Regions from separate parts of the Gracilibacillus saliphilus genome, predicted to be linked through region 3. Evidence: riboswitches for the same ligand, from Rfam matches in the RefSeq annotation. Region 3 holds a riboswitch; each other region holds the start of a gene.
What was found. A riboswitch is a leader RNA that binds a small molecule or an ion and turns the genes downstream of it on or off. The one in region 3 is predicted to bind thiamine pyrophosphate.
Positions count from the first base shown of each region.

Region 1: another riboswitch for thiamine pyrophosphate. It lies ahead of thiW (energy coupling factor transporter S component ThiW); the one in region 3 lies ahead of tenA (thiaminase II).
Region 2: another riboswitch for thiamine pyrophosphate. It lies ahead of tenI (thiazole tautomerase TenI); the one in region 3 lies ahead of tenA (thiaminase II).
Region 4: another riboswitch for thiamine pyrophosphate. It lies ahead of tenA (thiaminase II); the one in region 3 lies ahead of tenA (thiaminase II).

Region 1 is NZ_WJEB01000002.1:147,859-156,238, forward strand. Features, by position in the region: gene GHT08_RS04930 (aldo/keto reductase) at 210-1,049, shown strand; gene GHT08_RS04935 (indolepyruvate ferredoxin oxidoreductase subunit alpha) at 1,437-1,676, shown strand; gene thiW (energy coupling factor transporter S component ThiW) at 1,776-2,276, opposite strand; TPP riboswitch at 2,356-2,470, opposite strand; gene GHT08_RS04945 (ring-cleaving dioxygenase) at 2,590-3,564, shown strand; gene GHT08_RS04950 (Cof-type HAD-IIB family hydrolase) at 3,655-4,515, shown strand; gene GHT08_RS04955 (L-rhamnose mutarotase) at 4,794-5,108, shown strand; gene GHT08_RS04960 (DeoR/GlpR family DNA-binding transcription regulator) at 5,185-5,955, shown strand; gene GHT08_RS04965 (sensor histidine kinase) at 6,110-7,840, shown strand; gene GHT08_RS04970 (response regulator transcription factor) at 7,854-8,380, shown strand, end outside.
Region 2 is NZ_WJEB01000038.1:24,935-33,314, forward strand. Features, by position in the region: gene GHT08_RS18780 (thioredoxin family protein) at 97-588, opposite strand; gene GHT08_RS18785 (disulfide oxidoreductase) at 590-1,012, opposite strand; gene GHT08_RS18790 (MoeB/ThiF family adenylyltransferase) at 1,125-2,144, opposite strand; gene GHT08_RS18795 (thiazole synthase) at 2,137-2,907, opposite strand; gene thiS (sulfur carrier protein ThiS) at 2,914-3,117, opposite strand; gene thiO (glycine oxidase ThiO) at 3,147-4,259, opposite strand; gene tenI (thiazole tautomerase TenI) at 4,252-4,869, opposite strand; TPP riboswitch at 4,959-5,055, opposite strand; gene GHT08_RS18815 (ferritin-like domain-containing protein) at 5,197-5,640, shown strand; gene GHT08_RS18820 (M20 metallopeptidase family protein) at 5,788-6,954, shown strand; gene GHT08_RS18825 (TraB/GumN family protein) at 7,201-7,821, opposite strand; gene GHT08_RS22435 (TraB/GumN family protein) at 7,784-8,380, opposite strand, start outside.
Region 3 is NZ_WJEB01000031.1:16,176-24,555, reverse strand. Features, by position in the region: gene thiE (thiamine phosphate synthase) at 1-614, opposite strand, end outside; gene thiM (hydroxyethylthiazole kinase) at 615-1,400, opposite strand; gene thiD (bifunctional hydroxymethylpyrimidine kinase/phosphomethylpyrimidine kinase) at 1,397-2,221, opposite strand; gene tenA (thiaminase II) at 2,214-2,912, opposite strand; TPP riboswitch at 3,020-3,127, opposite strand; gene lepB (signal peptidase I) at 3,188-3,736, opposite strand; gene GHT08_RS17075 (CynX/NimT family MFS transporter) at 3,936-5,129, shown strand; gene GHT08_RS17070 (hypothetical protein) at 5,269-5,586, shown strand; gene GHT08_RS17065 (organic hydroperoxide resistance protein) at 5,846-6,265, opposite strand; gene pflA (pyruvate formate-lyase-activating protein) at 6,364-7,122, opposite strand; gene pflB (formate C-acetyltransferase) at 7,150-8,380, opposite strand, start outside.
Region 4 is NZ_WJEB01000012.1:31,571-39,950, forward strand. Features, by position in the region: gene brnQ (branched-chain amino acid transport system II carrier protein) at 1-1,305, opposite strand, end outside; gene GHT08_RS11005 (methyl-accepting chemotaxis protein) at 2,368-4,086, shown strand; TPP riboswitch at 4,182-4,279, shown strand; gene tenA (thiaminase II) at 4,464-5,147, shown strand; gene GHT08_RS11015 (acetylornithine deacetylase) at 5,144-6,403, shown strand; gene GHT08_RS11020 (TSUP family transporter) at 6,764-7,528, shown strand; gene GHT08_RS11025 (vWA domain-containing protein) at 7,687-8,380, shown strand, end outside.

The DNA of each region.
Region 1 (8,380 bases), on a different contig from region 3:
TGCTCAAAAAAGTTAGCTGAAGGGCAAACCCCACGGAAAGGGAAGTGGGCAGCCGGAGTGGTGGTCAAGCTGTCCAAATATTTCATCATTACTACCTTAGTAATAATGGTCCGGCGGGATTTGCCGGTTTTTCTTATGAGCACAACATTTTTCATTTTTTGTAGATTGTGGCAAGATATTATAGACAATGAACAAAGGAGGAATTTGAGATGGTAAATAGTTTGCAAGCAACTACTACACTACATAATGGTGTAAAGATGCCATGGTTTGGTCTAGGTGTTTTCTTAGTGGAAGAAGGAGAAGAAGTTTATAATTCTGTTAAGTGGGCACTAGAACACGGCTATAAAAGTATTGATACGGCAGCCGTTTATGGTAATGAAGAAGGTGTAGGAAAAGCAATCAAAGATTCTGGTATTCCTCGTGAAGAATTATTTATTACTTCTAAGCTTTGGAATGGAGATCAAGGTTACGAAGAAACTCTTCAAGCTTTCGAAACAAGTTTAAATAAATTGGGACTGGAATATTTAGATTTATATTTAATTCATTGGCCAGTTCCAGAACTAAATAAATATAAAGAGTCCTGGAAGGCGATGGAGAAATTATATAACGATGGAAAAATCCGCGCGATCGGTGTAAGTAACTTTAAGGAGCACCATTTAGAAGATTTGATCAGTGAAGCTCAAGTAGCACCAATGGTAAACCAAGTTGAATATCATCCACATTTACAACAACGTAGTTTACATGAATTCTGTAAACAACATAATATTCAGCTAGAGGCGTGGTCTCCACTGAAACAAGGGAAAATATTAGATGATCCAACATTAACAGATATTGCGAAACGTCATGGTAAATCAACAGCTCAAGTTATTTTGCGGTGGGATCTACAACAAGAGGTTGTGACTATTCCGAAATCAGTAAAACAACATCGTATTCAAGATAATGCAGATGTATTTGATTTTGAATTAACAGAAGAGGAAATGAAATTAATTCAAGATATGAATAAAGAAGAGCGTGTCGGTCCAGACCCGGACGAATTTAATAAGCGATAATTTTTAAAATAAGAACCCGTTTCTAAATGAAGTGGGTTCTTGTTTAATGAGGACGAGAGAACTTACTCTTCTATTTTTTAAAATGCAATGGTTGATCAACGTTTTTTGATTATAAAGAAGCAGTGTTTCGCAATAAAGAAGCAATGTTTCGCAATAAACAAGTCCCATTTCGCAATAAACAACTGCATAATAAAAAAGCTATCTCTTTAAAAGAGGTACGGGACTATCACAGGCTAACTTCTTACGCGGAAAACCTCTTATTCTAATTGTTAGATTCACTCTTGTTTTAAGCGGACGCTTTGCGCTTTTCTTATCGGACACTTGCAATTTTAGTCGAACATGATGTATCGTAAATAACAGATAGATAAACATCTAGGAGGATGCAAGATGGCATTTGTAATAACAGAACCATGTGAAACAGAAAAATCTGGCGAATGTACAACAGTGTGTCCGGTAGACTGTATTGTTGAAGGACCAGATCAATTTTATATAGATCCAGATATTTGTATCGATTGTGGAGCATGTAAAGCAGTATGTCCGGTAGATGCAATTGAAGAGGAGTATGATCTTACTCCAGATCAAGAATTATATTTAGAAAAAGCAGAAGCCTTTTTTGCAAAAGATTAAAGAAAGCGACCATTTTGGAAGTGGTCGCTTTCTTTTTTCTAATGGATCGACCTTATAAGTAACGAATCTTAAAGCTCGGTTAACCATTTTCACTTTTGCTTACTTACTCGAAACGGGTTGTTGCATCAAAGTAGTATGTTTTATTTTAGATAAAATCAAGAGACCGATAATAGCTCCTGTTACACTGCTAACAAGGAATCCTGGTAAAAATGCTAGAGCGCCAACTGAACTTCCCATCAATAATTTGGCAAATGGAACAGATAGTAAAGCACCTATCACACCAGTACCGATTATTTCTCCTAATCCTGCCATGACTCTTTTTCTCGTCCATCGATATAAATAACCAGCAAGTAATGCTCCAATCATACCACCTGGAAATGCAAGCAAAGTTCCTATTCCTAATAAATTACGTAAAAGCCCGATAGTAACAGCTATGATAACAGCGGGAACAGGACCAAGAGTTACAGCTGCCATCACATTAACGGCATGTTGTACAGGATATGCTTTGGCAATTCCGGTTGGAAACCATAAAAATTGGGAACCTAATGTACCGATCGCAATAAAAACAGCCATAGTGGTTAATAATAACGTACGATTCATGCAAATCCTCCTATAAAAATAGAAAGTGCATCACTAAGTAAAAAAACCAGATTCCTAATCAGAACCTGGCTATACCATGCAAATAGTTTAGCTACTTCCCTCCGCTGGTATAAACCAGATCAGGTTCTTAGAGTTAAAAAGCTGTAAATGCTTTTTTCTCAGCTTGTACAAAACAAGCACCCCTAGTAGTGATAACACTTATGTAATTACCAAGATTGTAGCAAAAAAAAGCTAATTGTCAAGATGTCATTACTTTGAAATCGAGATAGTAAAAGGTTTATAATGATTTTAACAATAATGAAGGAGGCATCTTATGGAACTTAAAGGAATTCACCATGTGTCAGCTATTACAGCTAGTGCTAAAGACAATTATCATTTTTATACAGATGTTTTAGGATTGCGCTTAGTTAAAAAAACAGTAAATCAGGATGATCCAAGTATGTATCATTTATTTTACGCAGATGAAATCGGACGACCTGGAACAGATTTAACCTTTTTTGAAATAACGAATGCGGGTCATACGTATCCAGGTAATAATAGTATATCTTATACTTCTTTAAGGGTTACTAGTGATGAGGCGTTACATTACTGGGAAGATCGCTTGGACGATAATGATGTTGTCCACGACGGAATTGGAGAAAAATTCGGGCGTAAAATATTACCTTTTCAAGATCATGAAGGACAGCGTCTTGTTCTCGTATCTGACGAAAATAACAAAGGGGTAGCAGCAGGTAAACCATGGGATAAAAGTTCAGTACCAAAGGAATATGGTATTACGGGATTGGGACCTGTTCGATTTACTGTCCCAGATTTAGCACCAACTAAAAGAATTTTATCAGGGGTACTTGGATTCCGTGATGCAGGGTCCTACACTAGTTCTGATGACCAAGCAAACATACAAGTGTTTGAAACAGGCGAAGGTGGTACAGGTGCAGAAGTGCATATCGAAGTTCGCCCGGAATTACAAAAGGAGCGTCCTGGAAGGGGGAGTGTACATCATGTCGCATTTCGTGTAGCCGATTATCAAGAACTTGAACACTGGCATAAGAGAATTACTAAGGAACGATTGCCAAACTCAGGGCTTGTCGATCGATATTATTTTCAATCGTTATATTTTCGTGAACCTAATGGTATATTGATTGAACTAGCGACAGATGGGCCAGGATTTGATACAGATGAAAAAGTTGAACACCTAGGGGAAAGCATTGCCCTGCCACCATTTCTGGAAGATAAGCGCGACGAAATCGAAGCCAATCTTCTTCCTTTAGAAACAAAAATAGATAAGTGAGTCTAAGCTCATTCATCGGTATTAGTCGATGGTGAGCTTATAGCTCATGTGCTATACTAGTTATCGGCTAGTTTAAAGGGGGACCGTAACATGACATTTTCACCAAAAGCAATTTGTTTAGATATGGATGGCACATTGCTGAATAATTACAATCAATTAACGGAAAACACACTCGACATTATTCAAAAGATAAGAAAAACAGGAATACGAGTGTTTATCGTGACAGGTCGTTCTTATAATGAAGTGTTTGACTCTGCACCATCTGACTTAGAATTGGACGGCTTTGTTACAGCAAATGGTATGATTACATATGTTGCTGGAGAAAAACTGTTAGAACATAGCTTATCCACAGAACTTGTGGATAAAGTTATAGAATCTGCAAGAACTCACCGTATTTATTATGAGGTACATCCCAATGACGGGGAGCGACTTTCCTTAAAAGCGGATCGAGGATATATGGAGTCCATGATCAGCGGAGACAAGCCTGATGAAGTAGGAATCAATGAATGGCTGGAAAGAGAAGCCGCAATCGAGCAGGATATTCATTGGCATGACCATTTACCAGAACAGAAGTATGCGAAAATGTACTGCTTTACAAAAGACCATGAAAAAATGAAAGTATGGATTGAAGAGCTGAAGAAGATGAAAAGTGAAACGAATTTTACCACTTCATCCTCTTCTCATCATAACGTAGAAGTAATGGTAGAAGGGGTAAACAAAGCAACCGGAATTGAAGCATTGTTGGAACATTATCAGCTCAGCCCGGAAGATGCCATGGCTATCGGGGATAGTAATAACGATATCCCAATGATGAAATATGTAGGTTATCCGGTGGCCATGTTCAATGCGACCGATCAAATTAAATCGTTAGTAAAGGAAATCACAGAGTTTACAAACGATAAAGAAGGCGTTTATTACTTTTTAAAAGACTACTTCCAACACAAGCTATAATCAGCTTGTGTTTTTCATTGCAAAAACGTGTGCTTCCAAGTAAATATGGGTTGGGTGCGGACATTTGTTCCGCTATTCATCGAAAATAGTGCTAATAGGGCCGAAATGAGCCAAATAAGGGATTCAATGTCCGCTCAATAAATTCGTATTAATAACTGCATAAGACTAGAAGTCTCTTATTTTTTGTTTGTATTTGTTTTGTTCTGTGATAAAATGGTAAACAAATACAAGTAAAAATAAACAATAATTGAATACGGTTACACTAAAGGAGGATATGAATGGCACGTTATATGTTTATCATGGAGTGTAAGGAAGGTTCACAAGAGGAATATAAGAAAAGACATCAAGCTGTACACCCAGAATTATTGGAAGCATTGAAAGAAGTAGGCATTAGCAATTATAGTATATTCATGGATGGTACGAAGTTGTATGCTTACATGGAAGTGGATGATTACCACCGTGCAATGAAAGAGTTGGAAACCAATCCAGCCAATCGAAAATGGCAAGCATTTATGAGCGATATATTGGCAATGGATGAAAAAGGGGATCCTAAAATGTATTTAATTGATCAAGAAGTCTTCCATCTTGACTAATCAGTTGAATTTCAAGCAAGATTTCCCTATAGTCAATAATAGACATGTTTGAAGAACGAGAAGGTAGGAGAATTAGATGTTAGTTGCAGAAAGACATCAGCGAATCGTAGAAGTCGTTAATCAGAAGAAGAGTATTAGAGTTTCTGAACTCGCCAATCTTTTTTCCGTGACGGATGAAACGATTCGTCGAGACTTAGAAAAATTAGAAAAAGAAAAGAAATTAGCCCGGAGTCACGGAGGAGCAGTCAGCATTGCAGCTTCTCAGGATGGACCGGAAATACCTTTTCAAGAACGAGAAGTAATGTATGTAGAAGAGAAAAAAGAGATTGCTCAGGAAGCGGTAAAACATATTGTTGAAACCGATAAAATCCTGCTAGATGCCAGTACGACAGCCTGGTATGTTGCGAAAAACTTACCCAATATACCGGTTACTGTTCTAACGAATTCTGTTAATGTTGTGTTGGAATTAAGTAAAAAAAGTAAGGTTACGGTAATTTCAACTGGAGGCACGTTACTTGCCAGGTCCCTTTCTTATGTTGGTCCTTTAGCAGAACGTTCACTTGATTTATATCATGTTAATAAAGCATTTTTATCCTGTAAAGGAATTCACTTCGAAAGAGGAATTAGCGAATCAAATGAACAACAAGCGCGAGTCAAGCAAAAAATGATTGAAATAGCAGACACTACATATATTTTGGCTGATCATCATAAATTTCATTTTCAGGCGTTTGCACACGTTTCTCCTTTAACAAAGGTAGAGCGGATAATTACAGATAGTAATTCTTCAGATCAGAATATAGATAGTCTACAGGAAATTGGCTTAGAAGTTATAAAAGCACTTCGTTAATGGTATGATTAACGAAGTGCTTTTATATTTGCAGAATGACAAATATATACAACATAAATATTATAGGAAATAGGACATTTATCCTGTCCCTAAGTACCGTTTCATAGTATAATGGTTAAACAAAGTCTAGTGATTTTTTGATGGAGTGGATAGTATGTGGAGTTATTTAAAGAAGTGGAATACGCTGCGCAATCAGTTATTGGTAGTTTATTTGGTTGTGATGTTTATTGTGCTATTTATTGTAAGTACGATTACGTATGTATTAGTGGAAGGTTTATTGCAAAGTAATGCAGAAGAGCAAATAAGACAAACTGCCATGGAATCATCTGGTAGATATGACTCATTGTTTGAACAATTAAATATGGTAACCAAACAGGTGTTAACCAATGAAGAGCTGCAGGGAATTTTGTTACAGGAGTCTGAAGGCGATATCACTTCTTTTAATGACAGGCAATCTTTAATGAGCACAATCAATTTAATTCAAGCAAACGCAGATGGTATTTACTCGATTGAAATATATAATAACGATTTTCAACGTATTATCCCGATTGATTCAACTTTATTACTAGACCGTATTGATCCTCAAGGGATTATTCGAGCCAATGAAGCGGGTGGCAAATTAATATGGATGGGGGAAGATCCATTAGATTATAATTATTTCTTAGTAGGTAGAAAAATTAATTTAATGGATGACGATTTTGACAATGGTGGCTATATCATAGCAAGAGTGAACCGAAACTATTTTCAACTAAATGCTAATCAGCAAGAAGGTGAATCGAATGACTATTCGATTTTAGTTGATAACCAAAATAATCCTATTGTGACGAATTACGATGGAACCGCTTTAGATGAAATTATGGAGACGGAAGACGAAACGATCATAATTGATGATCAAGAATATATGTTAGTGAAGGATACATCAGATGTAACAGGATGGTCGATGCATATATTGACACCTGTTAATCAATTGACGGCAGGAATTTCCACGGTACAAGCAGGAATTTTGATTGCTGGATTCATTGGGTTATTCATTTTCTTTATTTTCTCATTCTTTTTATCAACTTTTATTACCCGGCCTATTACAAGGCTGACAAAGACAATGAGACAAGCTGGTGAGGGAGTATTAGCTCAAAACCCTGTGATGAACTCTACCAACGAAATTAATGAGTTAAATCAAACATATAACCAGCTGGCAGAGGAAACTAACTATTTAGTTCAAATGGTGTATGAAAAAGAAATCATTAAAAACAGAACCGAATTAAAAGCATTACAAGCCCAAATTCATCCACACTTTCTGTTTAACACTTTGGATGCACTGTATTGGTCGTTGGATGAAAAGGAAGAAGAGGATCTGGCGAATGTTGTGCTCGCGATGTCAGAGTTATTCCGTTATACGATTACGAAGGAAAACGAGGATGAATGGGTAACGGTTAAAGAAGAATTGGATCATATTGAACGTTATATGAAGATTATGCGTATGCGATTTGGCGAACGATTGAACTGGGAAAAAGATGTTGAATTTAATTGGTTAGATGTCAAAATTCCGAAGTTAATGATACAACCATTAGTAGAAAATGCAATATTACATGGTGCTGGAAACGTAGTGGGGAAAAGTCAAATTACTGTTCGTATAGAAAAAGTACCAGATAAACAACGAATACGAATCGCAGTAAGTGATAATGGACCAGGTATGAGTAAAGAAAAAGTAGCGCAAGTAAAGAAACAAATGGATGGTGGCATTAGACAACAAAAACAACAAAGTATGGCACTGCAAAATGTACAGCAACGCTTACGTATGTTTTATGAAGCCGGTGAGAGTCGGGATATTATCATTCTAAGTGAAGAAGGTAAAGGAACGATGGTAAGTTTTGAAATTCCAGTATAGGGAGGTTAGTAATATGGAAAACAAGGTGATTCTTGTTGTTGATGACGAACCGAGGAGTCGCCAAGGGATCAAAAAGACAATTGAAAGAGGGTCTCAACAATATGAAGTGATCACGGCGGCAAATGCAGAAGAAGCGATAGAACGGATTGATCATGAAAAGATTCATGTTCTCATTACTGATATTAGGATGCCTGAAGTTTCGGGATTAGAATTACTAAAAAAGCTGAAGGAAAAGGCAAAAGACCCTGTCGTCATTGTTATTTCTGCTTATTCGGAATTTGAATATGCACATGAAGCACTGGAGTTAGGTGTTGTGAATTATTTGCTTAAGCCAATTGCTAAAGAAAAACTAATGGAAGCAATTGAAAAAGCAATTGAAATCGAAAAACAAAGAGAAAAAACAGGTATGTTCAATAAAATAGTCGATGATAAATTATTAGAGATGCAACAGTTAAGTAAGTATAATCGGGCCGTGAAAGGAGCGATGGATTACATAGATCAGCATTATGACGAGGAACTGACACTGAAAGAAGTCGCAAA
Region 2 (8,380 bases), on a different contig from region 3:
GGACACTTTTCTAGCTTTATTGGACACTTTAGCATATTTATTGGACACTTTTCCAACTTTATTAGACACTTTTAAAAAAGAAGAAGCTGATAACTTTTATGAGTCATCAGCTTCTGCTAGTACTTCTTGCTCGAAGAAATCTTCGAAATTAGATTGTGGTTGTTCACCGACTATTCTTGCAGACTCTTCTCCACCTTCATAATGTACCATCGTAGGCGTGCTTTCAATATTAAATTCAGACCATGCACTTTCAAATTCTTTTAAATTCAATTTCACTAAATCCACGCCATATTCCTCTGCGATTGGTACCAATTCAGGTGTGGTTCGTTGGCAATGGATACAAGTAGGACTGTAGAAGTAAACTGTAACATCTTCACCATTACTTAACTTATCCGCTAATTCATCAGGTAATATTTGATTTTGATACATCGGATCGTCCAACTGATCAATTGTGGCTTGATCCAAGTCTGTTTTATTATAAGGGTTTTCTACCCCATCAAGTTGTTTCGAATTTTGATATTGTACGACAAATATTAATGCTCCAAAAATAACGACGAGCACTAATACAAAAATGACCATTTTCTTCACTTTAAACGCTCCTTTGTTGAACAATTAAATAAATGTGAATAGCAAAGATGACAAGAAAGGCGATCAATGCTTGAAAAGGAATGGATGCAAAACCAAAGTAATTCACATATGTTGTAGTACATGGAATGATACCACATCCATCACCAGCCTCTTGTAATCCAGGAACTTTCTGTATCAAATAATGATAGCTGGAAACTAAGATTCCGATTCCACTTAAAATGACCCCTGGAAAAGCGTAACGAATATCTTTTTTATAAACTGCGTATCCATAAATGACTACAAGTGGATACATTAGAATTCGTTGATACCAGCACAATTCACAAGGTATGAATTTCATAATTTCGGAATAAAACAAACTTCCCATCGTTGCCATTAGACTCGCGGCCCAACTAATAAATAACAGTATTTCCTTTCGCTTGTCCATTTCGTTCACATTCTCCTTTCACATTAATTATACATACAAGGCAAGGAAAAACAAATGAATGATTTGTGTAAAATTTCGCCAACGTAAAAAGAAGCAACTTAAAAAAGCTGCTTCACCCTACATATTGATAATATACTTTTTTAGCTTCTTGTACATTTTTTGTGCCGTGAATGAGCGTACGTCCATCTCGGAATATGACCACACGATATTTATCGATCTCAAATGATAACAAATATGGATTGCTAAACAATTTAATGTGTTGATTGCGTTCCAAATGTTTTTTCATTTCATCAAAGTGAATGATTTTTTCTGCACTCGTTCTAATTTGGACCGTATTCCGACCACACAGTACGGCTGTTTTCAACTGCGCTTGATAAGTTAAATGTGGATACTGTTTTTTTGAGCAAGATGGACATGTTTCATCCTTTAAACTAGCTACTTTCAATTCCATTTGTTGATTTTTCCACAGATCAAAGGCAATTAATTTTCCAGAAAGTGCATCGAGATTTTCAGTCAGTATTTTCAGTACCTCTGTTACCTGATGAGAGACAACCATCTGTACTGCTGGACTAATAATGCCAACTGTATCACATGTTGCACCATCACTTGGTATATGATCCATCAAGCATTGTAAACAAGGGGTTTCCTCTGGTAAGACGGTGAATGTTACCCCATAACTTGCCACACACGCTCCATAGATCCATGGTTTATGATGCTTTTGACAAATATCGTTAATGATTAATCTCGTATCAAAATTGTCTGTGGCATCGATTACTAGGTTCGCTTGTGGAACAATTGCTTCCAGTTCATCAACTCCAGCATCGATCACCTCTGCATGAATGTTGTTCAAATGATTAATCTCTTCCAATCGTTTCTTTGCAGCAATTACTTTAGGTGTTTGCATGCGGACATCTTCTTCAGAAAAAAGCTGCTGCCGCTGCAAATTGGTTTCTTCCACATAATCACGATCGATCAAGGTTAACGTGCCAACCCCTGCTCGTGCTAACATTTCCGCACTGCTTGAACCAAGTGCACCAACACCAACAATGACAACATGGCTTTCCTGTAATCTTTTTTGCCCTGTTTCACCAATAGGATCGAAGAGCATTTGACGATGATAGCGATTATTCACCAACACTTATCCCTTCCTTAGGACTGCTTGCCACCGCGTATTCCTTCTTCGCAATCCGACCTGCTTCAAACCCTAGTCTGCCAGCTTCCACTGCTAACTTCATCGCTTCAGCCATCTTGACAGGATCATTGGCACCAGAAACAGCTGTATTGAGAAGAACACCATCTGCGCCTAATTCCATTGCATAGGCAGCATCTTTTGGCGAACCAATCCCTGCATCCACAATTACAGGTACACTAGCTTGCTCGATAATAAATTGCAAGTTTAATGGATTAATAATCCCTTGCCCAGATCCAATTGGTGATGCACCTGGCATAATGGCATGTGCGCCTAGCTCCTCTAACTTTCTGGCAAGTACAACATCATCAGACGTGTATGGCAGTACAGTGAAACCTTCCGCAAGTAAAGTCTCGGTCGCTTTTAACGTTTCTACCGGATCTGGCAGTAATGTTTTGTCACAACCGATTACTTCTACTTTCACCATATCACATAACCCCGATGCATCTGCTAATTTAGCGATTCTGACCGCTTCTTCTGCATTTTTAGCACCAGCAGTATTTGGCAGAAAACGATATTTCTTTAAATCTATTTTTTCGAGAAAATTGGGTTGGTCCGGATCAAAAATATTCATCCGACGCACCGAAAAAGTCAGTACCTCTGTTTCTGATACATCTACTGCCTGTTTCTGGATATCATAGTTTGGATATTTTCCTGTTCCTAAAAATAATCGTGATTGAAAGGTATCATTACCTACTTGTAGCATTATTTTTCATCCTCCTCCAACAAAATGGACAATTTCCAATCGGTCACCTTCTGAAATTGCCGTTTCTTTATGTTTTTCCTTTTTTAAAATGGTTTGATTATGCTCGACAATTAATGATTTCTTCTCCAAACGTAATTCTTGGATTAACTCTTCAATATTGGTGATCCCTTCACTAACTTCTAATGGATCACCATTTACGATAATCTCCAAAATCAACCCTCCTTTTGTGAGCCTTCACTTTAAACAGATAGAAGGCTTTCTCTTCTCAAGGAAAATGTATCTAAATAGATTGGATCGACTGATTTTCCTTCGATCATATCTGCCATAAATAAAGCAGTTTTAGGCGCCAGTAATATACCATTACGATAATGTCCTGTTGCAACATATAATCCTGATACATCTGGTACTTCGCCTAAATAAGGAAAACCGTCTTTCGTTAAGGGACGTATACCCGCCCAAACCTTCTCTATCGTTGCCTGGTTTAATGCAGGGAGTATCTGTTTGGCACGTGATAACAAATGCAGGACACTTGCTACTTTCACCTCTTTATCCGTTTGATTTGGCTTCGATGTGGCGCCAATAATGATCCGGTTACCTCTTTTCGGAACAAGGTAACAGCCTTCTGTAAAGATCGTTGATTGAATCAGAGGCTTTTTTGTCACAACAGACAGACATTCTCCTTTTACAGGTGTGAGTTCTTGCATGTACCGAGAAAAATGTGAGCTCTTAAATCCACAAGTGATAATGATCCTGTCAGCAGTATACGTTTTTTTATCTGTCTTCACACCTGTCACTTTACCGTTTTCGATGATGAGATCGTCTACCTTCGTCTGTTCCATTATGACCGCACCTTTATGTTCAGCAGCCTTCGCAAAGCCATTCGTTACGTGAGGAGCTGATACTTGCCCTTCTCTTGGACAATAAAGAGCTGCATAAAAATCGGTTGTCATTTCTTTTTCCGGGATACTCCCTGGTGAGATCACCTTTGCCTCTGCTCCTTGTTCTGTTTGAAAGCTAGCAATTCGTTTTAACGTATCCAGCTCATCTTGATGATAGACAAGCTTTAAGGCACCTTTTTCGATTAATTGAATGTCCATACCACTTCCTTGCATCAGTTCTTCCGCTAAATCAGGGTATAATTCCCTGCTTTCTTTAGCAAATTGAAATAACGGTGAATCCTGCTCAAACTCCATTTGCACACCGAGCATGCCAGCTGCTGCACTGGATGCCTCTGCAGCAATTTTATTTTCTTCTAACAGCAACACCTTGTAACCTCTTTTACTTAACTGATAGGCAATCGAAGCTCCCATTACTCCACCGCCAACAATGATCTGATCATATAATTTATTCACACTGTTCCTCCTTCCTCGCGTCGAACACTTGACGATAACACTTTATTGCTTCGGTAGGATCTTCGGCATCCCATACCCCTGACATAATCGCAACACCACTAGCCCCCACCTCTTGTACTTGGTTCATATTTTGTTCCGTAATCCCGCCAATTGCGATGACAGGAATAGAAACGTTTTTGATGACATCAGCTAACGCGGTAATGCCTCTTGGTTCGAGTCCAGGTTTAGAGTTACTTGAAAAAATATGCCCATAGATTAGAAAATCTGCACCATTATGTTCTTCCGTAATGGCTTCTTCCAAGGAATGGACGGACTTACCGATACGGAGTGCCGGGAAGGAGTGCTTCACATCAGCAACCGGAATACTATGATAGGCAAGCTGTACGCCACAGCATTTTTTTATCGACGCTACATCTACACGGTCATTGATAATGATCCGTTCAGCAGGAACACCAGCTTCTATCAAAAAATCAATCATTTCCAAGATTTCTTTCGCCGTTTTGGTCTTTTCTCGTAGATGAATATAATTTATGTGAGCAATCTGTTCCGATACAAGCTGCAAATGTTGTTCTGTTAATCTCCCATTTGAAATAAGGTGTATTCCATGCATTGTTTCTACTCCTTTATTTAGAGGAAGTGAAAATAGAAAAACCACCCATCCAGCATGGACGAGTGGTATGTATCAAAAGCTACAATTTGGTTGCTTTTCTACCACTTCCCTCCGCTGGTGTTAACCAGATCAGGTTCAAAGGGTCCGAAGATTCGTCTCAGCCAAATGGCTCCCCTAGTGTTCTTACGTATTATTTTTTCTTATATGAAAAGGATAACATAGTATGGCATAATCGCCAATAAAAAATTTTCCATTTTTATGTTTAATCATTTTCACTTAAGGGTAGATATATAATAGAGATGATCAATAGAAAGGATGTTGAAAGCAATGGCACAAAAAGATGAAAAATTACAAGCATTAATTGATGGATTAAATGAAGATTTAGCAAATGAATATGCGGCAACAATCATGTATACGTATCATGCATCTGTTGTTTCAGGATTATATCGTTCTTTCTTAAAACCTTTTTTTGAAGATGAAATAAATGATGAGATCGGACATGCTTTATACTTATCTGACAAAATTAAAACATTAGGTGGTACACCAACTACAACACCAGCAAAAGTTGAACAATTAACAGACGTTCAAGCCATGTTAGAAGCTACACTTAAAGCTGAAACAGAAACGATTGAGCGCTATGAAGAAAGAAAACAACAGGCAGATGAGCTTGGTTTAACCGAACTTGTTGTGAAATTAGAAGATATTATTGCAGATGAAACAAGCCATAAAGAAGAAACAGAACGACTTTTGTCAGATAAGAGCTTTCAATAACTCGTTAACCCCTTTTTTTCATATATAGAAAAAACAACTTCCACTAACCAGGAGGTTGTTTTTTTGTCCCTTTTCCTGATTCCTATAAAAAGGAAATGCTAGTAATCTATGATATAATAGAAAGAAAAGCTTCTGTGAGGTGAGGATATGAGGGATACTTTATTTGAGGAAATTGATGGTTTGTACGATGAAATGGTGGAAATGCGCAGGTTTTTACATCAATATCCTGAGCTTTCCTTTCAAGAATATAAAACAGCTGCGTTTATTCAGGAGCAATATAAAATATTAGATATTCCATATCAAGCAAATGTCGGTGGAAATGGTGTTGTAGCCACTTTAAAAGGAGCTAAACCTGGTAAAACCGTGGCATTGCGCGCGGACTTTGATGCACTACCTATTCAAGATGAAAAAGATTTGCCTTATAAGTCCAAAAACGACGGTGTGATGCATGCCTGTGGACACGACGGACACACGACGACATTACTTGCTGTAGCTAAAGTACTTAAGAAATATCAAAATGAACTGGCGGGTACCGTTGTGTTTATCCATCAACATGCAGAAGAGCTTGCCCCTGGTGGTGCTAAGCCGATGATTGAAGCAGGAGTACTGGAGAATGTTGATGTTGTTTACGGTACACACCTTTGGACCAATACCCCATATGGAATCGTTCAGACATCAAGAGGAAACTTTATGGCAGCAGCAGATCACTTCACCATTGAAATAAAAGGAAAAGGTGGCCATGGAGCAATGCCACACCAAACGAAAGATCCGATTGTAGTCGGTTCACAACTTGTAACGAATCTACAGCAAATTGTTTCAAGACGGATTGATCCATTAGAAACAGTCGTCCTATCGATCGGGCAATTTCATGCAGGTGATGCGTACAATGTTATTCCAGATGTAGCGATGATTGATGGAACGGTACGCACCTTTAATCAGGACGTGCAACATTTTATAAAAGAGGAAATCGAAAAAGTGATAAAAGGCACATGTATTGGCTATGATGTATCCTATGATTTTGATTATGCCTACGGATATAGACCCGTTGTCAACCATGCCGAGCATGCTGAAAAAGTATTAGCTGCTGCCGAACAAGTGAAAGAAGTAGAGAAGGCTGAAATGATTGTACCTAGTATGACAGGTGAAGACTTTGCCTACTATTTAGAAGAAAAACCTGGTGCTTATTTCTTTACAGGAGCCCAAATCGAAAATGGCTTCGTGCCACACCATCACCCTCTGTTTAACTTTGATGAGCGAGCAATGAAAATAGCAGCCAAAACATTAATAGCTGCTACGTTGAATGTAAATGAATAAGTTAATAAAGAAGTTTTTCAAGTTACAACAAAACGTGACCATCATTTTATTTTTGATGCTCACGTTTTTAGTTTAGATAATTGTTGCTGTTCCTTGGAAAAATATCATTCCTCCGTGGATAAAGGCAAATATCCTAGGAAGAACATGGGTTATCCAAGGAGCAGAGCTTAATATCCACGGAAGAGCACGCGTTATCCAAGGAGCAGAACTTGATATTCAAGAAAGGTGGTATCGATCCTTATTTACTTAGTGAATCCGTTCGGCTGTGTATCCTTCTTCCTCCAAAATCGAACGAATATGAGGCTCTTGTAATAAATGAAGACTACCTACCATCACAAAATATGTATCTGCTTCATCCTCTTCTAGAAAGCGAACGATTTGCTCTGCCATATTCTGATTTCTGTCATCATTGATTGCTTTCATAAATGCTTCGTTTTCTTCTTGCATTTCCGAAGAACTACCCTCTTCTTCAGACAATACTTCAAGCAATTCTTCTTCATCACCTTGCTCATACGTTTCAAACAGTTTCTCCATTTGCTGTTGATACTCAATCACAGTTACTAAGGAAGATGCCAACATTGCCTCTTGATATTCTTCAGATGTATCTGCAAAGATTTCCAGTTGCTCTTCTGCGGTTTCTAGATCAATTATTTCTTTGCCATCATCCGCTGCTTTATTCAGAAAATATTGATCAACCCCTTGGGTATAGCCTAACTGTTGTGTCATGAGCTGCTGAATCGTATTTGCTAATATCCATGGTTTGTAAAATTCAACCGCTTCTATCGGGATACCAAACTGACTTAGCGTCTCTTCCATATCTGAATAGACATCACCTGACTGAAATATGATCTTTGACTGTCGAACCATCTTGATAAGTCCCTAACGACATATTTATTTGTTGCATTTCCGATTGATCAACATTCGTTATATCAACCTCAGGAACAACCACATCCGCTTTTAAATACGCCTTTTCTATTTCTTCATGCAAAGGATAAAAATCTGCTACACCTGCATGAATCGTTCCTTGTAAATATACTTCCGTATTTTCATCTTCCACTTTCCACAAGAATCCACCTGGGCCATCTGCTCTGCCAACCGTTTGGATAACCTCAATACCTTCATCCGCGAGCTCATCTAATTGATCTTGACCTGCCTCCAAAGGATTACCTACTACATTTACAAACTCTAACTGTTCTAACTCTTGTAATACCGAAAAATCTTCCACTTGATTATCTTGCAACGAAATGGATTCCAAAGAAGAAAACTGCTGCAAACCTTCCAAATTGGAAATGTCGGCGTCTGTTAAATTTAATTCCGTCACATTCTCTGCTTCTTCTTCTGAGAATGAATCACCTAACTCTGCTTCAACCGCTGCTTCTAAGTTAGCATCTTCAAAGTTTATTGACTCTTGATTACAACCGATCAG
Region 3 (8,380 bases):
GTTGCTGCAGTACTCTCGGGATTCGGAGATTGACTAATTGCCGAAATGATCGAAACACCATTAGCTCCAGCCCGCATCAGTTCGATCACATGTCCTAATTGAATACCACCAATTGCCACAATCGGCAGATCTCCTACGTTATCCCTGATTTCTTGTAATCCTTCTGCTCCGATTGGTTTTTTAGCATCAGCTTTGGTATTGGTGCTAAAAATAGGACCTACGCCAATATAGTCAGCTCCATCATTTTTTGCCTGTACTGCTTCCTGAACATTTGTTGATGACACACCAACGAGCCAATCTGAAGGCACTATTTTTTTTACTTCCTGTATGGACATATCCTCTTGACCAACATGAACACCATCAGCTTCTATTTCCAATGCTAAATCTACATCATCATTTATTAAAAAAGGGACATCGTATTGATGACAAAGCTTTTTCATCTCTATGGCTAATCGCTTTTTGTCTTGCCCTGTTAACGCACCATGTCCTTTTTCACGAAATTGGAAAAGGGTGATACCGCCTTTCAATGCTTCTTCCAATACATATAAAGGATCTTGTACCGTATTATTACTTCCAAGAATAAAATATACTTGCAATAAATCACGTTTCATCATTTAGGAACTCCTAGTTATTTGTTTTTTCTTGTTGACTATTTCTCCATCCACTGCAGACAATTGATCCAGAAACGCTACTTGAAAACTGCCCGGAAATCCCTGCTGATCTGCGGCATTTTCTGCAGCTACTCCATAATAGCTAAGCGCATCTGTTGCTGCTTCCACAACATTATCACTCACCGCTAAGAAGGCCGCAATAACAGCTGACAACAGACATCCTGTACCGGTAACTTTAGTTAGGAGGGGATGTCCGTTAGAGACACTAATTTGCGTATCCCGATTAATAACCACGTCTTCTTCCCCTGTAATCACTAAGGGTGCCTGTAATGTATTAAAAGCCAAGTTGGCTAACTGTTGAATATCGATATCACTTGAACCATCGACACCACGAACTTCGGTCTCTACGCCCGCTAAGTTGGCAATCTCTCCAGCATTACCTCTAATACATGTTACGTTGACTTCTTGCAAGATACGTTTAGCTGAGTTTGTACGGAAAGTAGTCGCACCTACACCAACCGGGTCTAATACAACGGGAACCCCTGCTTGATTGGCAGCTTTACCGGCCAAAATCATCGCATCAATTTGTTCCGTTGTCAATGTACCAATATTTAAAACGAGGCTACTTGCCATTTGCGCCATTTCTTCTACTTCTTCTTTAGCATTAGCCATCACTGGGGCTGCACCGACAGCATATAATCCATTTGCTGTAAAGTTCATGACGACTTGATTGGTGATATTATGAATCAATGGTTGCTGCTTTCTCACTTCTTCAATTAAATGGCTCACTTAGATACCTCCCTTTGTCCAGGTAAACTTTTTAGCCTGTAGCCCCAATGGTTAGTCGGACCATGCCCACTACCTAATTCGAGAGGGTATTGAATAGCATCAGTAATAAAGTCCTTACCAATAACTACCGCGTCTTTTATCTGCTTACCTTTTGCCAATTCGGCAGTTATCGCAGCCGAAAATGTACAACCTGTACCATGTGTATGCTTCGTTTCAAAACGGTCAGCTTTTAGATAGTAGAAATCTTCACCGTCATATAGAACGTCTACTGCTGCTCCTTCTAAATGACCACCTTTGACAACCGCAGCCTTCGCACCAAGATCATTAACAATTACTTTCGCTGCTTTTTCTGCATCTTGATTATCGTGAATATCGAAACCTACTAGAATTTCTGCTTCTGGTACATTTGGCGTCACCACTGTAGCATGCGGAATCAACGTATTGCGAATGACCTGTCTTGATTTCTCATCCATTAATGAATCACCACTTTTGGCCACCATAACTGGATCAATCACGTAAGGAATATCCGTATTTGCTAATTTTTTAGCTATTAATTCCATCATATCAACAGTAGCGATCATTCCTGTCTTCATTGCTTGTGGTGGAATATCCGTTAAAACGGCATCTAATTGTTTTTCAATAAAATCAATGCTTAAATGCTGTACATCCTGAACACCTAGCGTGTTTTGCGCTACGAGGGAAGTAATCACACTCATTCCGTAAACTTCCTGTTCTTGGAATACTTTTAAATCCGCTTGAATTCCTGCACCACCTGAAGGATCTGTTCCAGCTATTGTGAGTGCTGACGCTACTTTATGCATGTTGCTTCCCCTTTCCAGCAAATGAAAACGGCCATTCTTCCACCTGATAAGCCATTTCCCAGAATAAATACTCTAGCTGACAGCTTTTAATAAAAGCTAATTTAGCTTTCTGTTTCTCTTCTTCTCCAACTTGTTCTGCCCATTTATCTAAACGCTCACACAGTTCCGTTGTCACTGATGCTGTATCTTCCTTAGCGTAAAATGTAATCCACTCATAAAAAGGATGTTCTTCCGTTGGTTGATACTTTTCTTTTAAGTAATGTCCGATCTCTAAATATGTCCAGGGACAAGGTAACAATGCTGCGATTAATTCCCCGATACTTCCTTGTTGTGCGACACTTTTCATATGGGCTACATAATGATTTGCTGTCGGTGGTAAAGGGTATCCTTGCAACTCATCGTAACCAACACCTGCAACCTGACATAAATTATGATGTGGATGAATTTCACTATTCAGGATAAAACCGATCTTTTCATAGAAATATGTCATATCTTCTCTAGTGTTGCTTTTGGCGATGGCGATACCATAGATGTTCATAAAAGCATTGAGATACTCAAAATCTGCTTTCACATAATGAATGATCGCTTCTTTGTGCAAATTTCCTTCTCCAATTCCAACTACAAAAGGGTGTTCAAAAATACCTTGGTAAATATCATCTGCCGCTACACGCAATTCTTGACTAAATGTCATTTCTCCTGCCTCCAGAAAATATATATTTTCATAATAAAAAGCCGCTCGCGGGTAGCGGAGCGGCTTTTGAATAGTCCATATCAAAAATGAGGTGTATGTCGTTCACACACCATCCGACTCCACTTTCCTACGCTGGTCTTAACCAGTTCAGGTTCAAAGGGATCAAGAAATACATTCTTATCTCAGCTGCTCATGCAGCACCCCTAGCGGAATTTCTATTATGAAGTTATTACCAATAAAACACGGATACGGTAAATTGTCAAGTTTAGCCTTACCTATTTAATGATTCCAAATGATTCAATTGGCCATATACGCATTTTAACATCTCCAATAACAGCATCTTCATCTACAAAGCCAAATTCTCGACTATCTTTACTAACTCTCCGATTATCACCTAAAACAAATATTTTCCCTTCAGGAACTTGTTCCTTACCAGTTAATTCTTTTAAAGTAAAATCATTTGTTAGCTTCTGGCCATCAGTCAGTGCTGCTTTCGAGTCATCAAGATACGTCTCTTCATAGAGCTTCCCATTAATATATAAGTTGTCATCTTTCATTTCAATCGTATCACCGGGAAAACCTATTATTCTCTTAACATAATTATCATTTGAATCCGGTGCTTTGAAGGCAATTTCATCAAAGCGATCAATACTACTGATCTTACTCAAAATAATCCGGTCGCCATTTTCTAAATTTGGCATCATCGATTCGCCTTTCACAACGGAAGGAGTAATCAAAAAGTGCCGACACAGAAGCACAATAATAACAGCAACCAACAACGCCTTCAACCATGATAGTAATTCTTTAACGACCTTATTCTCCATTGTAGACCTTCTTTCATCATAGTTAACTTCCACTTGTGATTGATCCACGGTGCGAACCATCCATAAGACCCCCACTAATGGAAGTCTTACTTTATGTATGTTATTCTATTATAATGCGAATTTTACTAATAGTTTCTTACTTATTTTAGCATATTTTGTATGACATTTGTTAATAAAAACATAGAAATAAGGTGAAAAAATGGAAAAAGGTCCACACTTAACAAAAAAGCATTATACGATTCTTTTTATCATTGGCATTATTCTGTTAGCCTTTAATTTAAGACCCGCAATCACTTCAGTCGGTCCTATCATTGGCATCATCCGTGAAGAATTATCGATCAGCAATTGGAGTGCAGGCTTTTTAACCAGCTTGCCGCTCATCGCCTTTGGCTTTATGTCACCCATAGCACCGAGGATTGCCAATCGGACTACTAATGAAAAAGCATTACTATATGGACTTATCACATTATTGATTGGTATTTGGATCCGCTCCACAGCATCCATTACCTTATTATTTGTCGGTACCATATTAATCGGTGTCGGTATTGCGATCATTAATGTTATTTTACCAAGTCTCATTAAAAGTAATTTCCCTGAGAAAATCGGTTTAATGACAGGTGTTTATACAACATCGATGTCCATTTTCGCCGCATTAGCCTCAGGTTTCAGTGTACCACTTACAACAACTGCTGGACTTGGATGGCAATGGTCATTAGCTAGCTGGAGTTTACTCGTGATTATCGGTATAGTTGTCTGGCTTATCGCGATGAACAAAGCGCCCATTAAAGAAGATAAGGAACTATACGAACCGAGCACTGTTCAATTATTGCGTTCACCTGTTGCCTGGCAAGTCACGCTTTTTATGGGATTACAATCTTTCTTATTTTATGTAACGATTTCATGGTTAGCTGAAATATTGATTTCCAATGATTTCTCAGGGTCAGTTGCTGGATGGTATGTAGCATACATGCAATTCATCAGTTTGCCTGCTACTTTCTTTACTCCTGTTATTGCAGGTAAGCTGAAAAACCAACAACCTGTCGTTGCCGTTTTTGGGATGTCAGGCATTATCGGTTATAGCATGCTATATTTTGAACCTGGTATCATAGGGACTACTATTGCGATTACACTAATTGGCATGATGTTAGGAGCTAGCATAAGCTTGGCTTTAGCCTTGCTCGGTCTAAGGACTACTAATGCAAGACAAGCTGCTGAATTATCAGGAATGGCACAATCTTTTGGTTACCTATTAGCATCGATTGGACCGATAGTCATTGGACTTATTTTTGACATTACCAACCATTGGCAGCCTTCTATTATGACGATACTATTTGTTACATTAATCATGACTGTTTTTGGTTTAGGGGCCAGCAGAAACAAGAAAGTATTATAATTCATTTGTGAATTTTTTCATTACGAACGTTTTTGTCCGATATTAAAAGAATTGTAAATTATGAGGAAAGTCACTTTACTGGTCTGTTGATCAGGTATATACTGAATAAATGAATAGAAAAAGGGAGATGGTTGAGTATATGAGAAAATCCCTCATTCTTGTCATGATGATGTTAACCATTTCTCACTTAATCTCATTATCCAATTATCAAGCTGATCTAACATTCAACATCGAATTAAACGATGAACTACATGCTACTTATTATTATGATGCAGATCATCATGATTCAACAGCAGACAAAGGTATTTTAAATGAAGGGCAAGTAATGATTGGAGCATTACTACTATTTACAATCCTTTACTCTCTTCAACAAGCATTTGTAACTCGACATTATCTACTTGCGGTATTTTATCAATCTAACTATCTGATCACATTTGTGCCCCTTCCACCAAAATAAATTGAAGGAGGTATGAACATGTGGTTCAGATTCTTTATGATTGGCCTATTTTCCTTTGCAGCAGTGAGTGTTTGGTTGTACCAAGGAATAGAGTTCTTCCAGGCTTTTTCAGATTACTTTAAAAATCGTTCATAATAAAAGGAGCACGGTGTATCAATAACACCGTGCTCTTTCTATATTACGACAAGAAAGTATAATATTTAGTTATTTGTCCACTCAAAGCGCCCAGAAACTAGGCGGGCGCTCTGCGCTTTTCTTATTATACAGCTGTTGTATTTAATTCTACGTCAATATTTCCTCTTGTAGCTTTAGAGTATGGGCAGAAGTCGTGTGCTTGTTTAGCAAGTTCTTCTGCTTCTTCTTGTGATACACCTTTAATTTCTACATTAAGTACTACACCAATTTTGAATCCACCGTCAGCTTCGTCTTTTATTAAGCTAACTTCTGCCGTAATAGCAGATTCAATATCCTTCTTTTGTTTGGATGCCATTAAGTTCAAGGCACCATCGTAGCATGCAGCATAACCTGCAGCAAATAATTGTTCTGGATTAGAGCCTGTTCCATCACCATCACCCGCTGGATTTACTAGGTTTAAGTCAATTAAACCGTCATCTGATTTGACATGACCATCACGGCCACCTTGTGCAGTTGCTTTGGATGTAAATAATTTGTTACTCACTCTATCCACTCCTTTAGATTAAATTAGAACGCTTGCTTGTTCTATATTATTTATTCTACCAATACTATTCCTTTTCCTTCAATTATTAAACATTCTATTTAACTGGAATGGAGAAATTTTTCTGTTTGTAAAGCTGTCTTTAATATTTTTTCTGCATTCACTACTCTTTCTTGTGATGGTGGCTCTATTCCTTGAAGTGGATAATCCAACCCTAGCTCTTTCCATTTGTATATACCTAGTTTATGATAAGGTAACACTTCAATCTTATCGACATTGGACAACGTCCCGATAAATGCTGCCAACCTTTTCAATGCTTCATCATCATCACTTATCGTCGGGACTAATACATGTCTGATCCAAACAGGTAACCTTCTTTGATCAAGGTATTGTGCGAATCGCAAAATATGCTGATTGGACATACCAGTTAATGCTTGGTGTTTTACCAAATCAATATGTTTTAAATCTAATAGAACTAAATCTGTTACTTGGATTAACTTATCAAGCTTTTCAAGAAAGTATGGAGAAGTGGAGAAGCACCCTCCACAACTATCAATGGTTGTATGAACTCCGAGTTTCTTTAATTCAGTAAAAAGAGCTGTCAAAAAGTCCACTTGCAACAAAGGTTCACCACCACTAACCGTAACTCCTCCCCCTGAGGATTGAAAGAAAGGCAAGTATGATTGAATATCTGCAACTAATTCTTCTACCGTTATATTCTTTCCATCACCTCTCGTCCAAGTATCTGGATTGTGGCAATATTGACATCTTAATAAACAGCCTTGCATAAATATTACATACCGTAAACCAGGTCCATCGACTGTACCACAAGTTTCAACAGAATGAATTCTTCCAATCATCATACTCACCTCTCTTTTTATTTAACCTTACATACTTTCATGGAACGTCCGATTAATCACGTCAATTTGTTGTTCCCGTGTTAATTTAGTAAAATTGACCGCATATCCTGAGACACGGATGGTAAGTTGCGGATATTTTTCAGGATGTTCCATGGCATCCATCAGTGTTTCTCTCTCAAAGACATTTACATTTAAGTGATGTCCTCGTTTTATTGCATAACCATCTAACATACCTGCTAAATTACTTATTCTTGTTTGTTCTTCTTTTCCCAGCGCTCTTGGTACTATCGAAAAAGTATTGGAGATACCATCTAATGCATATTCATATGGTAATTTTGCTACAGAACTAAGAGATGCTAATGATCCTCTCGTATCACGACCATGTAACGGATTTGCTCCAGGCGCGAATGGTTCTCCCGCTTTTCTACCGTCTGGTGTATTGCCAGTTTTCTTACCATATACAACATTGGATGTAATAGTAAGAATCGATTGAGTTGGTGTTGCTCCACGGTATGTTTTATGTTTCGCTATTTTATTCATGAATTTCTTAACGAGATCTTTGGCAATCTGATCTACCCTGTCATCATTATTACCGTACTTTGGAAAGTCTCCTTCGATTTCGTAATCAACTACCAAGCCATGCTCATCTCGAATCGTTTTAACTTTGGCATACTTGATTGCACTTAACGAATCCGCAACAACAGATAATCCTGCAATTCCACATGCCATAGTTCGAAATACTTCCCGATCATGCAAGGCCATCTCTAATCGTTCATAACTGTATTTATCATGCATATAGTGAATAACATTTAATGCATTTACGTAAAGACCAGCAAGCCATTCTAGCATTCGATCATATTTTTCTGCCACCTCATCATACTCTAAGTATTCAGAAGTAATGGGAGCATAGGCAGGTCCTACTTGGATTTTTAATTTTTCATCTACCCCACCATTTATCGTATATAGTAATGCTTTTGCAAGGTTTGCTCTAGCACCGAAAAATTGCATCTGTTTGCCGATCCGCATAGCAGATACGCAACACGCGATGCCATAATCATCACCATATTGTTCTCGCATGAGGTCATCATTCTCATATTGAATAGAACTTGTGTCAATTGACATCTTGGCACAATATTTTTTAAACGCTTCAGGCAAACGTGTGGACCATAGTACGGTCAAATTTGGTTCAGGTGCCGGTCCCAAATTAGTTAATGTGTGTAAAAAGCGGAATGAACTTTTTGTAACTAACGGACGTCCA
Region 4 (8,380 bases), on a different contig from region 3:
TCTCGTAAAACTTAAAATCAAACCTAGTATTCCACCTGCAATTGCAGGAATTATCCATCCTAGTCCTACCGTATATAAAGGAAGTACAGCTGTAAATAGTTCGTTCACTGTTTGTATCTTTATACCAGCTGCATTTAAGCCATCAAACAAAGCTACAATAAATGTGAAGAAAATACTCACTTGATATACTTCTCGTTTTCCTTTGAAAAGCGGGCTTAAGAATGTTAAAACCATTAAGCACATCGCCAATGGATAAAGCATAGATAACACAGGTACAGAAAATTCTATAATAGTAGTTAAACCGAAATTGGAAACAACTGCACTAAACAATGTGAAAATAATTGCCCATACCTTATATGATATATTTGGTACAATTTCATTAAAGTAGGATGCACAGGACGTAATTAGTCCAATACTTGTCGTCAAACATGCAGCCACAACAATAATTCCAAGAATGATCTTCCCGTATGATCCGAAATAGAATGCAGATGCTCCCGCTAAAATCGCTCCACCATTATCCATTAACCCAATCTCTGTAGTACTAATTGCACCAAGGTAGGCAAGGGAGGAGTATACAATAGCTAAAAGTACTGCAGCAATTAGTGCAGCTTTCATCGTTGAAACTAGGAGTTCCTTTTTAGATAAAGCGCCCTGATCTTTCATGGCATTAATAATAATAATCCCAAATACGAATGCTGCTAGTACATCCATGGTTAAATAGCCCTCTTGAAAGCCTTTGAAGAAACTGTTTGTCAAGTAGGCCTCGGTTGGTTCCTGAATCGTACCAATAGGATTAAAAAAGGCAGCCAAGATTAATATCGCAATAACAATCAATAAAAGTGGTGTTAGTACCTTTCCGATAATATCCACGAGTTTTTTTGCCTGTAATGAGAAGTATAACGATAATCCAAAGAAAATAATGGTAAAGACAGGCAACGCCCAATTGATTGATTGGTTCTCTAGAAACGGCATGATCCCTATTTCATAAGCAACAGTATTTGTTCTTGGCAATGCGAACATTGGTCCAATTGTTAAATACAATGCAACCGTAAAAATAAGACCGTACAATGGATGAACCTGACTTGCAAGTGACTGCAAATTACTTTTACCTGAAATGCCTAATGCTAATACAGCAAGTACAGGCAATCCAACCCCAGTTATGATGAATCCTATGTTGGCAGTAAGTAAATTATCACCAGCAGCTTGACCTAATTGTGCTGGAAAGATTAAATTTCCAGCGCCAAAAAATAGGGCAAACAACATAAACCCTACTGTAACGACACTTAATGAACTTCGTGATGACATATTAAACCTCCGTTATTTTAATCAATATCAGATAAATGCTCAATATCAGATTATTTCGGCGACATGGTTCGTCAAAATATTTACAGAATATCATGGAATTATCTGAAAAGCAATTTATTTTTAATAGCTGTTTTTCGGTATAGCATAACCGTTCTCGAAATCGGCATTAGATAAGCAATACTAAGAAACAGATTTTATTTTCTAACTTCGATCTCGTCCTGTGAACAACAACATCGAAACTAGACTCTTGATTCGCTAACTGTTTCTCGCATTTTCTTTAATGAAATTCTAACGACATTGAAGGTGAGTTTTGGAATATTATGTTAAGATGATAGAGTCAATGTCAACTGTTAACGGAGGCTAAGTATGATCACTATGGTGAGTATTGTTTTATATCTAATAATTCTTTTTTGTATAGCTACACTATTATTTTTTTCTTTGACTTTTGTATTAGGAACGCAAGACCCTATGATCGCATATCTTTTATCTATAATTGCGACTCATTTGGTCTTAAATACTTTAGGTGGATTAAGGAAAAGTAAATTTTAGATTTTGATAGTGAATTGTAAGTAGTTCCTATTGTAGAGGGTTCTTGTATCTATAATTTTACAAACGAAAGGAGAGACGAAGAAAAAATGAAATACTTAAGAAATTTATATATTGTCATGATAGCCATAGTTTTTGTTAATCTAACAAGTGAATTCATGTTAAACGGGGATTACTCGGGCATTGCGAGTTGGATTATAGTCATGCTCTTTCTCTTTGGAACAATCTATTATTGTGTTGCAAGGTTTTATCTAGCTGAGAAATAAAACTAACCCATCATCCTGCATGTTGCCATTGTTATTAGTACACGGACAATTTAATTTACTATCAACTTTCGCGAAATACTATCAACTCCCATCAACATTCAGTTATAAAAGTAGATATATTGATTCAGAAAATATCATATTTGTGATTCCTTTTTATCAGAACCAATAAGTGGAATCATGCCAAAAGTAATGATAATATAGTCATAAAAACTTAATCAATATTAAGTTGGCTATCTACAGGGGGATAATTATGCAAAAGCGGTGGTTAGACAGGTTGAGGTTTAAAAATATCAAAATTGGAAGAAAATACGGATTTATTTTAAGTGTAGTATTGATGTTGTTTATCATTTCAACAGTCATAGTAGGTGTCTTACTAAACAATATTAGATCGGACATACAATCGATGGAAGAAAGTGAAATGAATGCAGTCAATGCTACAGAAATGGCGTCGTTGCTTCGTGCTAAGGCAGTCAATTTTTATCAATATATGGAAAATCCATCATCTGAAATAATTGATGAATTTAATGAGTCTAAAGATCAAATAGCAGCGTTAAATGCCGAATTAGAAGAAAGTATGGAAACCAACGAGCAGAAAGAATTATATCAGCAAGCGGCTGTCTTAGATAAATCATTTAATAATGAGTTTGAGGAAGTTGTTTCATACATAAACAGTGGAAACGAAAATTTGGCAGCTAGTCGAGCAGAAAATGCCAAAGAACTACGCTTACAAGCAGTAGAACATATAGATGAACTAAAAGAGTTACTACATAGCGAGATGGAGGAGGTTTCCAGTCGAGCAAAGGAAAGTCAAAAGGTGGTCTTAACGTCACTGTTCATTGCGATCGTAGTTTCATTAATTATCAGTATTATTCTCATTAGTCTGGTGAATCGGACCATTTCACGTAACCTATCCAAAGTAGTGTCTGTCAGCAATGAAATAGCACAAGGTAACTTACAAATAGAACAGCTAGATTACCAAGCAAATGATGAAATCGGGCAATTGTCAAGTTCTATCAATAAAATGAGTGACTATCTAAAAGGAATGATCCGACAAGTTTCTGAAGTTTCTGATACTGTCAGTGCACAAAGTGAAGAATTAAATCAATCTGCCAATGAGGTGAAGTCTGGAACAGAACAAATTGCTGTCACAATGCAGGAATTGGCGTCTGGTTCCGAAACTCAAGCTAATCTTGCAGGCAATGTATCTAGTAAAATGAGCGAATTTGTACAAAAAGTTTACGAAGCAAATGAAAATGGTGAACAAATCCAATCAGTATCTACAAATGTACTAAATAGAACAGAAGATGGCAGTGGAATGATGAAGTATTCTGTGAAACAAATGGAACGGATTCATACGATTGTTCAAGAAGCTGTAGAGAAAGTCCGTGGTTTGGATGATCAGTCCCAAGAGATTACCAAGCTTGTGTCGGTCATTAAAGATATTTCAGAGCAAACCAATTTATTAGCTTTAAATGCTGCGATCGAAGCGGCACGTGCAGGTGAACATGGAAAAGGATTTGCTGTTGTAGCTGATGAAGTGAGAAAGCTTGCCGAACAAGTAGCTGATTCTGTTTCTGATATCACAGGAATTGTCTCCAATATCCAAAATGAATCTGCTAATGTGTCACAATCGTTAGAAGAAGGGTATGGAGAGGTAGAAGCAGGTACAAACCAAATCAAACAAACAGGAAAAACTTTTGAACAAATTAATAGTTCTATAAGCGAAATGGTAACTAGCATAAAAAAAGTGTCAACAAATCTTTCAGATATGTCAGCTTCGAGTAACGAAATCAATAGCTCAATTGAAGAAATAGCTTCGATATCAGAGCAATCTGCAGCAGGAGTGGAGCAAACTTCTGCATCTGCTCAACAAGCAAGCAGTTCCATGGAAGAAGTATCATCCAATTCCGAGGAATTAGCTAAATTAGCAGAAAAATTAAACAGTCTAGTACGGCAATTTAGATTATGAACAACTTATGGATAAGTTTTGGTGAGTCCATGTCTAATCGTGTTTGCATTTCCAAATATTTGTTAGTATACTAAAATGGAAACTGAATAATTTAACCATTCGGCTAGGGGAGCATGTAGATGCTGAGAGAGGAAATCGACCCTTTGAACCTGATCTAGTTAAAACTAGCGTAGGGAAGTGGAATTGGTAGTTATATAGATTGTTTGATTAGTCTGTACATTACTAACCCATCTCCCTGCATTGGTGATGGGTTTTTCTTATGTAATCTCAAAATTTACTGGCAACTTTCGCAAGTTATCTGGCAACTATGGTGGATTTACTGGCAACTTTCATGACTTCTCTGGCAACTTCTATTCATTAAACAAGGAGAGTGTAAAATGACTACATTGTTTACCGATCGTCTATGGAAAAGAGTGGAACCGATTTGGAATTCATATCTAGAACATCCTTTTGTAAAGGGGTTAGGTGACGGCACACTAGAACAGGAAAAGTTTAAGCATTGGCTAAAGCAAGATTATGTTTATCTAATCGATTATGCAAGATTGTTTGCGATTGGGAGTTCAAAAGCAGAAGACTTGGAGAAAATGGCGACTTTTGCCAAGCTACTACATGGTGTCTTAGATGTGGAAATGGATTTGCACCGTAACTATGCTGCGGAATTCGGTATTTCGAAAGAGGAGCTTGAATCTACAGAACCGTCTGCGATTACTACCGCATATACGAGTTATATGTTGAATTTGTCTCAGCGTGGTGGGGTGGAAAATGTAGTTGCATCGGTACTAGCGTGTGAGTGGAGTTACAATTTTATTGGGAAATCACTGGCTAAATGGCCAGGTGCATTAGACGATAATTTTTACAGCAGTTGGGTAGAAATGTATAGTTCTAATGAATTTACCGCATTAGCGGAAGAAACGAAACAATTAATGAACCAAATTGCAGAAGGCAAGCCAGAGCAGGAATTAGCAAGACTTGAAGAGATTGTGGTGAAGACTAGTCAATTTGAATATATGTTTTGGGATATGGTTGAAAAGAAAGAAGATTGGCCGGTGAATGCCGAATGAACAGAGCATTAACCAATTTAGTAGATGATAGAAAAGATGAATTAAAGTATATTTTATCTGACCTTATCGGTTTTCCTACCGTTAGTCCGCCTGCTAGAAATACGTCTGACATTCAGAAGTATATCGCGGATTATCTAGAAAAATTAGATTTTGACACTGAACGATGGGATGTCTTCCCGAATGATCCTAATCTTGTCGGGATTAAGAAAGGAACAGACTCTGATACATATAATAGCCTGATTATTAACGGGCATATTGATGTAGCGGAGGTGGGAGATGAATCTAGTTGGACAGTGCCTCCGTTCTCTCTTACTGAAAAAGGTAAATATCTGTATGGCCGTGGGGTTTCTGATATGAAAGGGGCTGTTGCATGTGCCTTGTTTGCGACTAAGCTATTACATGAAGAAGGAATTGACTTAAAAGGCGATTTGCAGTTGCAGACGGTAATTGGTGAGGAAGTCGGTGAAGCGGGAACACTTTCTTGTATTGAAAAAGGATATAATGCTGACTTTACGTTAGTTGTTGATGGCAGTAATCGTGAAATCCATGGTCAAGGTGGTGTAATCACAGGTTGGGTTACGGTTAAAAGTAAACGTGTTTATCATGATGCAATGCGTGCGGAATTAAATGAAACAGGCGAGGATGCCAGTGCGATTGAGAAAATGACCAAGGTCATCGAAAGCCTTCGTAATTTAGAGAAGAAATGGGTGGAGACAAAGGAGTACCCTGGCTTTAAAAAAGGTACAACTACTATTAATCCGGCTGTTATAGAAGGGGGACGTCATGCAGCTTTTGTTGCGGATGAATGTCGCCTTTGGATTACGGTTCATTTTTATCCTAATGAAGATTATCGCATTGTTTCGCAAGAAGTAGAGGAATATCTCCATCAATCACTTAAAGACGACTTATGGTTTGAGAAAAATCCGCTTCATTTTGAATGGGGTGGAAAATCTATGATAGAAGATCGTGGTGAGATTTTTCCTTCTGCAGAGATTGATCCAGAGCATCCCGCCATTAAACTTCTCCAAAAGTCACATCAGGATATCGAACAGGAAAAGCCTTTTGTTGGTATGTCGAAGACTGTGACAGATGCTGGGTGGTTTAGTGATGCAGGTATACCAACCGCGATTTATGGTCCAGGTAAATTACATGAAGCACATGCAGTTGATGAAAAAATAGAACTAGAAGAGTTGATTCAATTCACGAAGACATTGTTAACGTTTATTCCGGCTTGGTGTAATACTAAGAAACGATGAGCTAAATAAGTACATGTCAATTACAATGGAAAAGAATACTAATTATATATAAAATTACCCTGCTTAACATGGAAGTTTACAAATGATAAGCAGGGATTTCTTATTTCAAACTAGTATTCTATCAACTGGACAAATGTTTCTGAAGAGTGTCTGAAAACGAGAAGTGAGTAAGTGAAGTAAACAAATAATCATTCCGTGAAAATAAATGATCAGATACCTATCTTCCTTAAAATCAATTTTGTTCATCCTTCTATGAAAATGAAGATTTATTTATATGAAATAAATCGTTATAATGGTGTGGTGCAAAATTTAAAGTTGGCAGGTGATTTATTTCATAGCCATTGGAAAGAAGGCAAGAAATTGACCGAACTTGATATCTATTTATTACTTATTTTGATCATTTTTGGATTTTTGTCTGGTTTCATCGACTCTGTTGCGGGCGGTGGTGGGCTTATCACATTGCCGGTATTGTTATCAAATGGAATGAATCCATCAGCAGCTGTTGCTACGAATAAACTGGTAGGGACGATGGGTTCTTTTACGAGTGCCTTCGTATTTTTAAAGTCGGGAAAACTAGATTTGTCATCTATCTATAAGTTATTTCCACTAGTTTTTATTGGGGCAATGATTGGGGCGTGGACAGTACACTTGATTGACCCTGAAGTCTTAAAACCCTTAATGCTGATCATGCTTGGTGTCGTAGCTTTTTATACTGTGGTCAAAAAAGACTGGGGCAGTATTTATGCAGAGAAGAAACTAACAAGTCGTAATCTTATCATATTTATCATTACCATTTTTGTAATTGGCTTTTATGATGGGTTTCTTGGACCAGGTACAGGCTCATTTCTTATATTTGCTTTTTTAATCATTGGTGCGGATTTTATTAAAGCGGCAGGAAACGCAAAGTTTTTGAACTTTGGAAGTAATATTGCAGCATTAATCATGTTTATCTTTTTAGGTGAAGTAAACTATGTATATGGATTTCCGATGGCTGTTGCATGTATTGTAGGTTCAGTTTTTGGGGCAAGGTTTGCTATTAGTCGGGGGAGTGGTTACGTCCGTGCTATATTTATTATCGTAACGTTCTCACTTTTAGCAAAAAATTTATTTGATGTATTCTGGTAATCTAGCTCCCGAACGATATATCTGGAGTATTACAAAGACTTTCGTGAATAGGAATATGTCAGCTTTCGAATAACTCTCATGTACTCTTTACTGATAAATGATAGTACGATATATTATAAATTAATCAGTAAATACATATTATGGGAGGTTAACTAAATTTGAGGGAATACATTCGGATATTTATTTTTATGTTTATTTTCTTTTTAATAGCATGTAATCAAGAAGAAAGTACAGAGCAAGTAACAGAAGAGAAACCTGTAGAGGAAGAGACCATTGAAGAGGAAGAAGGAACGAATGAGTCGGACGATGAGTTTAATTATGACGCATATCATTACGCTGATGTCAAGGAGCGTATGCTATTAGACCTTGAGTCTACACCTTTAAGTGGAGATAACTATAATGAAAGTGAAGTACAGGAACTTATTAACCAGTTTCCTGATAATTTAGAACCAGAGCAATATTATGATCAAATGCTATCTTTAATAGGAGAGGATTATCGTACCTATTATGAATCGCTTACCAACTATGACGTCTCTTTCAAAGGACCGAGTGGGAAGCCCGGTGATATTGAAAGCCCAGATTCGACCGGACTAACACCATTAAATGTTTCTATACTTTTTGATGCTAGCGGTAGCATGAATGCACAAATAAATGGTAATACAAAGATGGAACTAGCTAAAGATGCAGTAGAATCATTTGTTAGTGACTTACCTGATAATGTAAATATTTCTTTAACGATTTATGGTCACGAAGGAACAGGAGATAATAGTGATAAAGAGTTATCCTGTAACAGTATTGATGAAATATATCCAATGGGTCCATATGATGAGGATGAATTTGGGGAAGCACTTG